Regions from separate parts of the Streptomyces sp. NPDC006510 genome, predicted to be linked through region 1. Evidence: riboswitches for the same ligand, from Rfam matches in the RefSeq annotation. Region 1 holds a riboswitch; each other region holds the start of a gene.
The links. A riboswitch is a leader RNA that binds a small molecule or an ion and turns the genes downstream of it on or off. The one in region 1 is predicted to bind S-adenosylmethionine.

Region 1 (4,440 bases):
CGGCTGAATGTATCTGCCCAACTGCCCTCTGCAACAGGTCAATCGGACGAGAATTCTCGGCAGCACCGAACGCCCGGATATGCGGAATTCATGAGATTCCTGGGCAAGTCGGGCCAGGCAAAGGCGACTTATGCCGCAAGCACAACGCACACTTTGGCTGCTTCTTGTCGTGGCCGGGCGCATTCTCATATGCGGGGGGCACGGGGCAGCTGGGGGGACTTCCCACACTGTACCGCGCTCAACCATGCAGAATTGCCCCCTCCGCTTCAATCGCGGAGAGGGCAATTCGATAACGCGGTGCGGTCGGACGGGGCGTCAGCAGCCGCCCGCCACCGCCGGAATGATCGAGATGCCGGCGCCGTCCGGCGTCGCCGTCTCCAGGCCGCCCTCGAAGCGCACGTCGTCGTCGTTGACGTACACGTTCACGAAGCGGCGCAGCTTGCCCTGGTCGTCCAGGACGCGGGCGGCGATGCCCGGGTGGTTCTGCTCCAGGGACTCGATGACCTGGGAGAGGGTCGAGCCCTCGGCCGGGACCTCTGCCTGGCCGCCCGTGTAGGTGCGGAGGATGGTGGGGATGCGGACCTTGACGCTCATGGTGGGTGCCCTTCCTGGAGTCTCGGGTGGTCAGCTGGTGGCGAGGCCCGCGGCGCGGAACGCGTCCAGGCTGGGGCGGATCGTCGCGGTCGCCTGCGAGGTGTCGGCCACCGCGTCCAGGGTCTTCAGGCCGTCACCCGTGTTGAGTACGACGGTGGTCAGCGCCGGGTCGATCAGACCGGCCTCGATGAGCTTCTTCGTCACGCCGACCGTCACACCGCCCGCCGTCTCCGCGAAGATGCCCTCGGTGCGCGCCAGCAGCTTGATCGCGTCGACGACCTGCTCGTCGTCGACGTCCTCGACCGCGCCGCCGGTGCGGCGGGCGATGTCCAGGACGTACGGGCCGTCGGCCGGGTTGCCGATGGCGAGGGACTTGGCGATCGTGTTCGGCTTCTGCGGCCGGACGACGTCGTGGCCGCCCTTGTACGCGACCGAGACCGGCGAGCAGCCCTCGGCCTGGGCGCCGAAGAGCTTGTACGGCTTGTCCTCGACGAGGCCGAGCTTGATCAGCTCCTGGAGACCCTTGTCGATCTTCGTGAACTGCGAGCCGGACGCGATCGGAATGACCAGCTGGTCCGGGAGCTGCCAGCCGAGCTGCTCGCAGATCTCGTACGCCAGGGTCTTGGATCCCTCGCCGTAGTACGGACGCAGGTTGACGTTGACGAAGCCCCAGCCCTCGCCGAGCGGGTCGCCGATGAGTTCGGAGCAGAAGCGGTTGACGTCGTCGTAGTTGCCCTCGATGCCGACCAGTTCGCCGCCGTAGACCGCGGCCATGACGACCTTGCCCTGCTCCAGGTCGTGCGGGATGAACACGCAGGAGCGGAAGCCGGCGCGGGCCGCGGCGGCGCCCACGGCGCCGGCGAGATTGCCGGTGGAGGAGCAGGAGAGGGTGGTGAAGCCGAAGGCGCGGGCGGCCTCGATGGCCTGGGCGACGACGCGGTCCTTGAAGGAGTGCGTGGGGTTGCCGGAGTCGTCCTTGACGAACAGCTTGCCCTGCTCGACGCCGAGCTCACGGGCGAGGTTGTCGGCCTGGACGAGCTTGGTCCAGCCGGGGTTCAGGTTCGGCTTCTCCGCGACATCGGCGGGGACCGGCAGCAGCGGCGCGTAGCGCCAGATGTTGTCCGGTCCGGCCTCGATGCGCTTCTTCAGCTCTTCGGGGGAGCCGCTCGGCAGGTCGTACGCGACTTCGAGCGGCCCGAAACAGGACGCGCAGGCGAAAATGGGACCGAGGTCGAAACGCTCGCCGCACTCGCGGCAGGAAAGCCCCGCGGCAGGACCGAGGTCGACGGCTTTGACGTCTGTGACGGCGTCGGCGTCGGCGGAAGAATTGGTGCTTACTGCAACGGTCTGCGCAGCCATGGAGGCGAGGCCCTTTCTCCTCATCTTCCTCGCGGCGCGTTTCGCCACGAGACGGAATTGGCACCTTCCCCACCTGACCTCGCGGTCGGCGGGAGGGTTGCCGGGACTTCAACGGGCCGTTCCCTCAGTCCCTCTGGATGAGCGCTGTGGCACCGGATCTTCGATCCGGGCATTTATCGGCGGACGGACCCCGGCATGCGATGGTCGTCCGCGTTGTTCAAGACTGTAACCGAAGCATCGGACTGTTGAGATAGTCGTCCGAACCGCGAGATGGATCACATACAGGGAGTATCGACCGTGCTGGAAGAGGTCGAATGCTGGCTGACCAGGCGCTCCTGGTCAGCCGCCGACCGCCCGCTGGACAGTCTGCTGGCCGCCAGGGCCAGGGCCGGTGAAGCGGGCCGCGGGAGCGTCAGTGTCGTGCTGCCCGCGTTGAACGAGGAGGCGACGGTCGGCGAGATCGTCGCCACGGTCCGGCGCGAGCTGATGGAGAAGGTCCGGCTGGTCGACGAACTCGTGGTGATCGATTCCGGTTCCACGGACGCCACCGCGAAGGTGGCCCGGGAGGCCGGCGCCCGGGTGGTGCACCGCGACGCGATACTCCCCCGGATACCGGCCGTGCCCGGCAAGGGCGAGGTGCTGTGGCGGTCGCTCCTGGTGACCGGCGGCGACATCGTGTGCTTCATCGACGCCGATCTGAAGGAGTTCTCGGCGGATTTCGTCTCGGGCATCGTCGGACCGCTGCTGACCGATCCGGATGTGCAGTTCGTGAAGGCGATGTACGACCGCCCCTTCGGTGACACCGCCGGTCAGGGCGGTCGCGTGACCGAGCTGGTGGCCCGTCCGCTGCTCAATCTGCACTGGCCGCAGCTGGCCGGTTTCGTCCAGCCGCTGGGCGGCGAGTACGCCGTACGCCGCTCCCTGCTCGAACGGCTGCCCTTCCCCGTCGGCTACGGCGTCGAGCTGGGCCTCCTGGTCGACGCGCTGCACACGGTGGGGCTGGACGCGCTGGCCCAGGTCGACGTGGGGGTGCGCAAGCACCGGCACCAGGACGGGCAGGCGCTCGGCCGGATGGCGGCGGCGATCTACCGGACCGCACAACTGCGGCTGTCCCGCGGCCACCTGGTGCGTCCGGCGCTCACCCAGTTCGAGCGCGGCACGAACGGCTTCGTACCGCGCACCCATGCCGTGGACACCGAGGAGCGGCCCCCGATGTGCGAGATCGAGGAGTACATTTCGCGCCGCGCGGCCTGACTTCGCACGTTTGGGCGGTTCGTGATCGGGCTAGATTCCGCAACATGGTCTCCGCGCACGATGCCCAGCCCGCTGCCCGGTCCGATGCCCAGGTCCTCGTCGCGTCCAACCGCGGCCCGGTCTCGTACACCCTGGAGACGGACGGATCGCTCGACGCGAAACGGGGCGGCGGCGGTCTCGTCTCCGGGCTGAGCGCCATCGACGACAAGCTGTGGGTGTGCGCCGCGCTCGGTGACGGCGACCGGGAGGCGGTCCGGCGCGGGGTCGCCGAGCCGGGCGTACGGATGCTCGACATCGACGCGGGGGTCCACGCCGACGCGTACAACGGCATCGCGAACTCGGTGCTCTGGTTCGTCCACCACATGCTGTACCAGACGCCGCTGGAGCCGGTCTTCGACGCGGAGTTCCGGCGGCAGTGGGCGTCGTTCGAGACGTACAACCGGGCCTTCGCCGAGGCGCTCGCCGAGGAGGCGGGGCAGGGCGCCGCGGTACTGGTGCAGGACTACCACCTGGCCCTGGTGCCGGGCATGCTCCGCGAGCTCCGCCCCGACCTGCGGATCGGCCACTTCTCGCACACCCCGTGGGCGCCCGTCGACTACTTCCGGCTGCTCCCCGACGACATCGCCGAGCAGCTGCTGCACGGCATCCTGGGCGCGGACCGGGCGGCGTTCCTGACCCGGCGCTGGGCGGACGCGTTCATCGGCTGCTGCACCCAGATCCTCGGCGGTACCGGGCGGACCAGGATCGGGGTGCACGGGCTCGGCGCGGACGCCGACTTCCTGCGCCGCCGCGCGCACGAGGCGGATGTGGACGAGCGGATGGCGACGCTGCGCGAGCAGGCCGGCCCCGGCCGGAGAACGATCGTACGGGTGGACCGAACGGAACTGTCCAAGAACATCGTGCGCGGCCTGCTCGCGTACCGCACGCTCCTGGACGAGCGGCCCGAATGGCGCGAACGCGTCGTCCATGTCGCCTTCGCGTACCCCTCGCGGCAGGACCTCGCGGTGTACCGGGACTACACGGCCGAGGTGCAGCGGGTCGCCGACGACATCAACGCCGCGTACGGCACGTCCGGCTGGACGCCGGTCGTGCTGCACGTCAAGGACGACTTCGCCCGCTCGCTGGCCGCGTACCGGCTGGCCGACGTGGCGCTCGTCAACCCGATCCGCGACGGCATGAACCTGGTCGCCAAGGAGATCCCGGTCGTCTCCGACCACGGCTGCGCGCTGGTGC
Region 2 (4,440 bases), on a different contig from region 1:
CATCGCCGTCATCGCGGCCATCGCCACGATCAACCCGATCTGGAACATCGGCCCGTACCGTCCGGACCAGGTGTCCACCGGCGCCCAGCCCGACTGGTACATGGGCTTCGCCGAGGGACTGATCCGAGTGATGCCCGGCTGGGAGATCAACCTCTGGGGCCACACGCTCGTCCTGGGTGTGTTCATCCCACTGATGGTCTTCGGACTGGTGCTCGGGGTCATCGCCGTCTACCCGTTCGTCGAGTCCTGGATCACCGGGGACAAGCGCGAGCACCACATCCTGGACCGCCCGCGCAACGCCCCGACCCGGACGGCCTTCGGCGTCGCCTGGATCACCGAGTACGTCGTCGTCTTCATCGGCGGTGCCAACGACCTGTGGGCCACGCACTTCCACCTGTCGCTGAACGCCATCTCCTGGTTCGTCCGGATCTTCATCTTCGCGGGCCCGGTCCTCGCGTTCATCGCCACCCGGCGGATCTGCCTCGGCCTCCAGCGCCGCGACAAGGAGAAGGTGCTGCACGGGCGCGAGTCCGGCATCATCAAGCGCCTGCCGCACGGTGAGTTCGTCGAGATCCACGAGCCGCTCAGCCCCGAGCAGCTGCACACGCTCACCGCGCACGAGCAGTACAAGCCGGTCGAGATCGGCCCGACGGTCGACGAGAACGGTGTCGAGCGCAAGGTGTCTCTCCTGCAGAAGCTGCGGGCCCGGCTCAGCAAGGGCTACTTCGGCGAGAACAACCAGATCGCCAAGCCCACCGTCGAGGAGTACAAGGAGATCACCAGCAGCCACGGTCACCACTGATCGCCTGAACTGATCGCCACAGCGGGAGCCCCGTCCATTCGATGGACGGGGCTCTTTGCCGTCCCCGGCGCTCGATAGGGTGGAGGCGATCCCTTTTACCGGCTGTGGACCCAGGAGCGGACCATGAACGTTGTGACCCCGATCGGCGGCGACAGCGTGGCGGACCGTTCCTGGCCCGGTGTGCTGAACCCCCTGCTGCGCGGCGAGAACCTCACCGCCGACGAAACCGCGTGGGCGATGGACCGCATCATGAGCGGTGAGGCGAGCGATGTGCAGATCGCCGGGTTCGCGGTGGCCCTGCGCGCCAAGGGCGAGACCATCGACGAGGTGTCCGGCCTGGTGCGGGCGATGTACGAGCACGCCAACACCATCCACGTACCCGGTCGCACGGTCGACATCGTCGGCACCGGCGGCGACCTCGCCAAGACGGTCAACATCTCCACCATGTCGGCGGTCGTCGTCGCCGGTACCGGCGCCAAGGTCGTCAAGCACGGCAACCGCGCCTCCTCGTCGGCGAGCGGTTCCTCCGACGTGCTGGAGAAGCTCGGCGTCAACCTGGACCTCAGCGCGCAGCGGGTCGTCGAGGTCGCCGAGGAGGCGGGCATCACCTTCTGCTTCGCGGTGAAGTTCCACCCCGCCCTGCGTTATGTCGCCCGGGCCCGCAAGGAGCTCGGCACGCCGACGACGTTCAACATTCTCGGGCCGCTCACCAACCCGGCCAGGGTGCGCTCCCAGGCCGTCGGCGTGGCCGACCTGAAGATGGCGCCCATCGTCGCCGGAGTCCTTGCCGAGCGCGGCAATTCGGCGCTGGTCTTCCGCGGCGACGACGGCCTGGACGAGCTGACGACGACCGCGACCTCGCGGGTATGGGTGGTCCGGGACGGAACGGTGCGCGAGGAGGCGTTCGACCCGCGCGACGTCGGCCTGGAACTGGTGCCCGTGCAGGCCCTGCGCGGTGCGGACGCCTCGTACAACGCCGATGTGGCCCGGCGGGTGCTGGCCGGCGAGCGGGGCCCCGCGCGGGAGGCCGTGCTGCTCAACTCGGCGGCGGCCCTGGTGGCCCTCGACCCGACGGACGGCACGCTGAACGAGCAGCTCGCCGCCGGTATCGCGAAGGCCGCCGAGTCCATCGACTCCGGGGCGGCGGCCCGCGCGCTGGAGCGCTGGGTGGCGGTCAGCAACGCCTGAACGGGCGGAGATGTGGCGCGGGGCGAAGTCCGGATCCTGGACTGCGCCTTGCGCGTCTTCGTACGTATGGCAAGATGCTGGGCAGGTCATGAGTGACAGCGACTACGGCCCCGGCCCGCTGTCCGGCAACCCTCCGTCCGTGGCGGGGTGCCCCGGGTGAAGACCAGGCCGTAGGCAGCGAGGTCTGCGGCAAGCGCGGGCCCCTCGGCATCTGTGAATGCCAGCCCCCGGGGTCCTGGTCCCTAGGGAGCCTCTTGTGAGCACGCGAATGCGATAGGGCCTTCCGGCCCTCCTCCGCACACCCCTCTTTCACTTTCCGCTGCGCTGCCGCGTATCCGCCGGCGCATGCAATTCGCCTGCCTCTTACGGGAGTTCGCCATGTCTGTCTTCACCGCTGCCGCCGACCAGTCGCTTTGTGCCCCTCTGCCGGTTCTGGGCAAGGATGTGACGGTTCCGCTGGTCACCGGCGGTGAGGTCACGTACGCCGCTCTCGACTACGCCGCCAGCGCCCCCGCGCTCCAGCGCGTCTGGGACGACGTCGCCGCGTACGCCCCGTACTACGGCAGCGTCCACCGCGGGGCCGGGTACCTCTCGCAGCTCTCCACGGACCTCTTCGAGAACAGCCGCGCGACCGTCGCGGAGTTCCTCGGCTGCCGCGCCGACGACCAGGTGATCTTCACCCGCTCGACCACCGACTCGCTGAACCTGCTGGCCGCGGTCGTCCCGGCCGACTGCCAGGTCTTCGTGTACGAGACCGAGCACCACGCCTCGCTGCTGCCGTGGCGCGACGCCCGGGTGACGTACCTGAACGCCCCGCGCACCCCCGCCCAGGCCGTCGAGACGCTGGAGCGGGCGCTCGCCGACCGCGAGCCCCACGGCCCCGCGCTGGTCTGTGTCACCGGCGCCTCCAACGTCACCGGCGAACTCTGGCCGGTGAAGGAGCTGGCCGCCGCCGCGCACGCGCACGGTGCCCGGATCGTGCTGGACGCCGCCCAGCTCGCCCCGCACCACCCCGTCGACATCGCCGACCTGGATGTGGACTGGGTCGCCTTCTCCGGACACAAGCTGTACGCGCCCTTCGGCTCGGGCGTCCTCGCCGGCCGGGCCGACTGGCTGCAGGAGGCCGAGCCCTACCTCGCGGGCGGCGGCGCCTCGCGCAAGGTGGCCCGTCGCACCGACGGCGGTGTGGACGTCGAGTGGCATTCCACCGCCGCCCGCCACGAGGCCGGTTCCCCCAACGTCATCGGTGTGTACTCCATCGCCTCCGCCTGCAAGGCGCTCACCGAGGCGGGCTTCGACGACCTGGTCGCCCGGGAGCAGTACCTCGTCGATGCCGTCCGGACCGGGCTCGCCGGGGTTCGGGAGGTCAAGGTGCTCTCGCTGTTCGGCGACGACGCCCCGCGGGTCGGCGTCATCTCCTTCGTGGTGGAGGGCTGGAACAGCTCGCACTTCGCCGCCGCGCTCTCCGCCGAGTACGGCATCGGGGTCCGCGACGGCCTGTTCTGCGCCCACCCGCTGGTCCGCACCCTGCTGGGCAGCGACCCGCAGGAGGTCGGCGAGTGCGGTGCGCCGGAGGCCGAGCCGGGGGAGCGGTCGCTCAACGCGATCCGGGTGAGCTTCGGCGCCGGTACCCCGGACGAGCACATCGAGCGTTTCGTCCGCGCGGTCAGGGAGCTGGTGAGCGAGGGCGCCCAGTGGAAGTACCGCACCGAGGACGGCCGCTGCGTCCCGGACCGGGGTGCGGCGCAGCTCTGACGGCACACAGCACTTCGGCGGGGGACGGGCAGTCGAGCCCGTCCCCCGCCGAAGTGTCACACCGTGAAGGGTGTGCCTATGCGTCGAGGCCGATGGCGAAGGCGGCCTCCAGGTCGTGCTGCGAGTAGGTACGGAACGCCACATGCGTGTCGGTGGCCTCGACGCCGGGGATCTTGCTGATCCGGCCGGGGATGACATCGGCGAGATCGTCGTGCTTGGCCACCCGGACCATGGCGATGAGATCGTACGTACCGGTGACCGAGAAGACCTCGCTGACACTGTCCAGCGCGGCGATGGCCTCGGCGATCTCGGGAATCCGGTCCACGCTGGTTTTGATGAGCACGATCGCGGTGATCACGGCTGGCTGTCTCCCTCGGTGGCCGTGGCTGGTGCCTTCACTCTATCCGTACGCCGGTAACGCCCCCAGGCGTAGAGAAAGCCGAGTGCGAAGCCCACCACATGGGCCAGATAGGCCACGCCCGGCCCTCCGCTGCCCGCACCCTGGACCGCCAGCCACTGCAGGACGAACCAGAAGACCAGCACGATCCAGGCGGGGAAGCGCAGCGGCAGGAAGAAGAGGAACGGGAACAGGCTGGTGACCCGGGCCCGGGGGAACAGGTACAGGAACGCCCCGAGCACCGCCGAGATCGCCCCCGACGCGCCCACCAGTGTCTGGTCGGACGTGGCGTGCGCGG
Region 3 (4,440 bases), on a different contig from region 1:
CCGAATTTCCCTATAGTGAAGCCGCGTTGATCATCCGACCACCGCAACGAGCGAAGCCTTCGTCGCAGGAGATTCCGTACGATGACGACGCCCGCATCCGCGGTGCCCGACCGCCCGTCCGTATCCCCGGCGCCCCCCGTCGGACGCTGTCCGGCAGGTGCCGGTACGTCCGCCGTGCCACTGAGCGGACCCGAGTTCCACACGGAACCCCATGTCGTCTACCGCGCCATGCGGAGCGAACACGGACCCGTCGTACCCGTCGAGCTGCCCGGCGAGGTGCCGGCCTGGCTGGTCATCGGCTACCGGGAGCTCCACCAGGTCACCAGCGACGGCGAGTTGTTCCCCAGGGACGTCGCGCTGTGGAACCAGTGGGGGAACATCCCCGAGGACTGGCCGCTGTTGCCGATGGTCGGCACCCCGATGCCGTCCATCTACTTCACCGCCGGGGCCGAGCACCGACGTCACGCCGCGATGGTCGGGCAGGCGCTTGAGGAGGTCGAGCACTTCGAACTCCGCAGGGACTGCGAGGAGTTGGCCGATCGCCTCGTCGACGGACTCTGTGACCGCGGCACGGCGGACCTGATCGCCGACTTCGCTGTGCCGCTGCCGGTGCTCGTCCTCGCCCGTCTGATCGGATTCCCCGACGCGGACGGTCCGCGGATCGCCGAGGTGCTGAGGGATCTGGCCGACGGCGGTCCCGGCGCGCAGGAGGCCCATCTGCGGTTCGGCGAACACATGCAGCGGCTGCTGGCGGCCAGGCGGGCCGCACCCGGCAACGACGTGACCTCGCGCATGCTGGCGTACGCCGGAGAGTTCACCGATCAGGAGTACGTGCTCGATCTGATGGCCATCACGGCGGCGGGGCACCTCACCACGGCCGACTGGATCGGCAGCTCGCTCCGGCTGATGCTCACCGACGACCAGTTCGCCGTGGCGCTCTCCGGCGGTCGGCACAGCGTCGCCGAAGCCATGAACGAGGTGCTCTGGGAGGAGGGCCCGACGCAGATCCTCGCCGGTCGCTGGGCGGCCCGCGACACCCGGCTGGGGGGTCGGAGCATCCGGGCCGGGGACATGCTGCTGCTGGGCCTGGGTGCCGCCAACGCCGATCCGCACATCCGGCAGCATCTCTCCACCTCGGGAGGGCTGTCCGGGCAGAGCGGCAACAGCGCGCACCTGGCGTTCAGTCACGGCGAATACCGCTGCCCCTTCCCCGCGCAGGAGATCGCCGAAATCATCGCCCGCACCGGGATCGAGGTGCTGCTCGACCGGCTGCCCGACCTGGAACTTTCGGTACCCGCAGAGGAGTTGGTGCGGCGACAGTCCGCCTTCCTGCGGGGGACGACCGCGCTGCCCGTCCGGTTCGCCCCCGTCCGTCCGACAGGAGACTTGTCTTGAACTGCCCGCACGCCGCCGCCCGGGAAGCCGCTTCGAGTGGTGGGGCCGTTGTCATCGACCCGCTGGTCCAAAACCTGGACGGTGAGACGGCACAGCTGCGTGATGCCGGTCCGCTCGCCAGGATCGAACTGCTCGGCGTCCCGGCCCTGACCGTCACCCGCCATGCCCTGGCCCGCCAACTGCTCGTCGACCCCCGGCTGGTCAAGGACCTCGATGCCTGGGGGCTCTGGCAGCGCGGCGAGGTCACACACGAGTGGCCGTTGATCGGCGTGATCGATGCCGGGCGTTCCATGTTCACCGTGGACGGCGCCGAGCACCGACGACTGCGCACCAAGACCTCCCAGGCGCTCACACCGCGCCGGCTGGAGGAGATACGCCCGGAGATCGAGAAGTTCACCGAGGAACTGCTCGATGCCCTCGCTGAACGGAGCGAGCGGAACGAGGGCGGTGCGGTCGACCTCAAGTCCGTGTTCGCCCAGCCGTTGCCGATGCGGGTCGTCGGCATGCTGATGGGTGTGGACGAGGCCCAGCACCCCATGCTGATGAAGCGGTACAAGGCGTTCTTCTCCATGCTCACACCGCAGGAGGAACGCCTGGCGCTGCTGGCGGAGTTGGACGTCTTCTACGCCGCTCTCGTACGCGAGAGGACGGCGCGTCCGACCGACGACCTCACCAGCGCCCTCATCCTTGCCGAAGAAGGCGGCGAACCGCTCACCGAGGAAGAGGTGGTGGGCAATCTCAAGGCGATGGTGGCCGCCGGGCACGAGACCACCATCGGGCTGATCCTGAACGCCGTACGGGCCCTGCTCACCCACCCCGACCAACTGCGCAGGGTTCTCGACGGTGAGATCCCGTGGGAGACGGTGATCGAGGAGACCCTGCGCTGGGACACCCCCACCACTCATCTGCTGATGCGGTTCGCCACGGAGGACATCCAGGTGGGCGACGACGTGATCGCGAGGGGGGAGGGAGTGGTGATCTCCTATCGCGCCATCGGCCGTGACGTCGAGCAGCACGGGGCGGATGCCGACTCCTTCGACATCACCAGGCCGGCTCCGATCCGCCACATGACCTTCGGCCACGGACCCCACATCTGCCCCGGAGCCGCGCTCTCCCGGGTCGAGGCAGGCATCGCCCTGCCCGCACTGTTCGGGCGTTTCCCCCGGCTGCGGGCGGCCATCGCGGACGAGGAGGTCCGCAAGCTGCCGGTGATGACGCAGAACGACATGGAAGCCTTCCCCGTTCTGCTGCACGGCTGAGAACCTGACGACCCGTCGGGCACCTCGTCGGTGGGATACAGTTCTGGCAGGTCATGAGTTCCAGTGCACAGCCCCGGCTAACTGGACGGCACCCCGCTCCGCTGCGGGTGCTCCGGGTGACGACCGGCCCCATGCGCGGCGCATGGGGAACAGCGGACCATCGGGGCGGCGCACCTGGGGTCCATGATCCTGGGAAGGCGAAGAAGCATGCTCCCCCATCCCGTCCGGAACGACGACTGCCCCAGCCACGGCCCCGGTCACCACGTCCACTGGATCCACGCCAGGAAGTGCCACCAGGAGCCCGGCCAGGCCGTGGAGCTCCTGCTCACCTCCGGTGACGTCGGCGCCGACGGCTGGATCGAGCTGCGTCCCGCCTTCGATCACGCCGAGGAACTGCCGAAGGTGTGGACGCATGCCCCGGCAGCCCTCACGGAACTGCTCGCGCAGCACCGCGGACGCGTGTTCTGGCTGCCGCGGTGGCACGCCCTGAAGCTGGTGGACTCCGCAGGCCGTGCCACCGCCCTGGTCAACGCCGGTTTCGAGGGCGGCCCGCTCTGCACGACGACGGCCCCCGACCTGCGGCGGACCGCCGGCGGCACGAGCTACGGTCTGTAGCCGCCCGTCAGCGCAGCGCGTCCGCCAGTGCGCTGTCCGCCGCGGCGCGCGACTCCTGCCAGAGGGTGGTCACCGGCTCCCACACATGGACTCCCTCAGGCATGCCCACGGTGGCCCCGCCGAAGGCGACGCCCAGATGGGAGGGGTCCGCCGCCACGGACAGGCTGCCGACGACGTGGCCTTCGGTGGCCGCCGGGTCCGCGGTCCGCACGGCGGCGTACGCCCGCTCGTCCCGGGACAGTACGTACGGCCCGCTCCCGGTGGGCGGGACGGCCTCGGCGGAGCCGTCCAGGCCCCTGAAGGTGATCGTGGGGATCCGGTCGACCACGCAGGACCGGTTGCCGTTGTTGGTGACGCTGATACGGGCGACGTTCCGCTGTCCGCCGGGTGCGGCGTGTACTTCGAGGGCCTTTTCCTGGCAGGTTCCGAGGCGGCTCGCGGTACCGGCGGGCGCGGGGCCGGCCGTTGCCGACGCCGTGGTGACGGTCAGTGGCAGGGCGGCTGCGACGGCGAGCCCGGCGGTGAGAGCGGAGCGGAGACGCATGGTGTTTCTCCCGTTGGATCGACAGCCTGCGGATACGGCCGGACGGCCCGTCGGCCGGTGCGGCCGACATGGACAGTGTGAACTGTATGGCCCGACCTCCGCGACAGATCGGATATATCCGTCCGATGTATCCGGTGCCGGGACGGGCTACCACGGGTGTCGGCCTCCTCGGCCGGGGGCCGGGCCGACACAAGCGGCATGCGGCGCTTCGGGTCGGAGCCGCTCAAGGGGCGGGGCCGCCGGGGACCGAAGCGGCCACCGGGCCCGGCGCCCCGCCCCGTGGGCCGTCACCGTGTCCGGACGGTCGCCATCACTTCCCGGTCCGGCTGAAGCGTCAGTGCCGGTACCGGCTCGATGACACCCGGGTCCACGTCCAGCTCGAAGCGGCGCGCCAGCACGGCCAGGATCAGCACCGCCTCGACCATCGCGAACCGCGTGCCCAGACAGACCCGGGGGCCGCCGCCGAACGGGAACCAGGCGTACTCCGCGATGTCGTCGCCGGTCTCCGGATCCCAGCGCTCGGGGCGGAACTCCTCCGGCTCGGGGAACCACCGCTCGTCGCGCTGGGTCACCCACTGGCTGGTCCACACCCGGGTGCCCTCCGGCATCGGGACACCGCCGATCTGC

Region 2: it holds a riboswitch for S-adenosylmethionine, as region 1 does, so the genes downstream of both, ABZY11_RS08420 (aminotransferase class V-fold PLP-dependent enzyme) here and thrC (threonine synthase) in region 1, are expected to answer to the same signal.
Region 3: it holds a riboswitch for S-adenosylmethionine, as region 1 does, so the genes downstream of both, ABZY11_RS33195 (hypothetical protein) here and thrC (threonine synthase) in region 1, are expected to answer to the same signal.

Annotation. Positions count from the first base shown of each region.
Region 1 is NZ_JBEXPH010000001.1:35,179-39,618, reverse strand. It holds gene ABZY11_RS00195 (MoaD/ThiS family protein) at 316-594, opposite strand; gene thrC (threonine synthase) at 625-1,953, opposite strand; SAM riboswitch class I at 1,971-2,097, opposite strand; gene ABZY11_RS00185 (glucosyl-3-phosphoglycerate synthase) at 2,251-3,207, shown strand; gene ABZY11_RS00180 (trehalose-6-phosphate synthase) at 3,252-4,440, shown strand, end outside.
Region 2 is NZ_JBEXPH010000017.1:48,121-52,560, reverse strand. It holds gene ABZY11_RS08430 (cytochrome bc complex cytochrome b subunit) at 1-802, shown strand, start outside; gene trpD (anthranilate phosphoribosyltransferase) at 926-1,990, shown strand; SAM riboswitch class IV at 2,075-2,192, shown strand; gene ABZY11_RS08420 (aminotransferase class V-fold PLP-dependent enzyme) at 2,369-3,745, shown strand; gene ABZY11_RS08415 (Lrp/AsnC ligand binding domain-containing protein) at 3,822-4,103, opposite strand; gene ABZY11_RS08410 (rhomboid family intramembrane serine protease) at 4,100-4,440, opposite strand, start outside.
Region 3 is NZ_JBEXPH010000157.1:1,665-6,104, forward strand. It holds gene ABZY11_RS33185 (cytochrome P450) at 82-1,395, shown strand; gene ABZY11_RS33190 (cytochrome P450) at 1,392-2,654, shown strand; SAM riboswitch class IV at 2,704-2,813, shown strand; gene ABZY11_RS33195 (hypothetical protein) at 2,862-3,269, shown strand; gene ABZY11_RS33200 (DUF4232 domain-containing protein) at 3,277-3,813, opposite strand; gene ABZY11_RS33205 (cytochrome P450) at 4,101-4,440, opposite strand, start outside.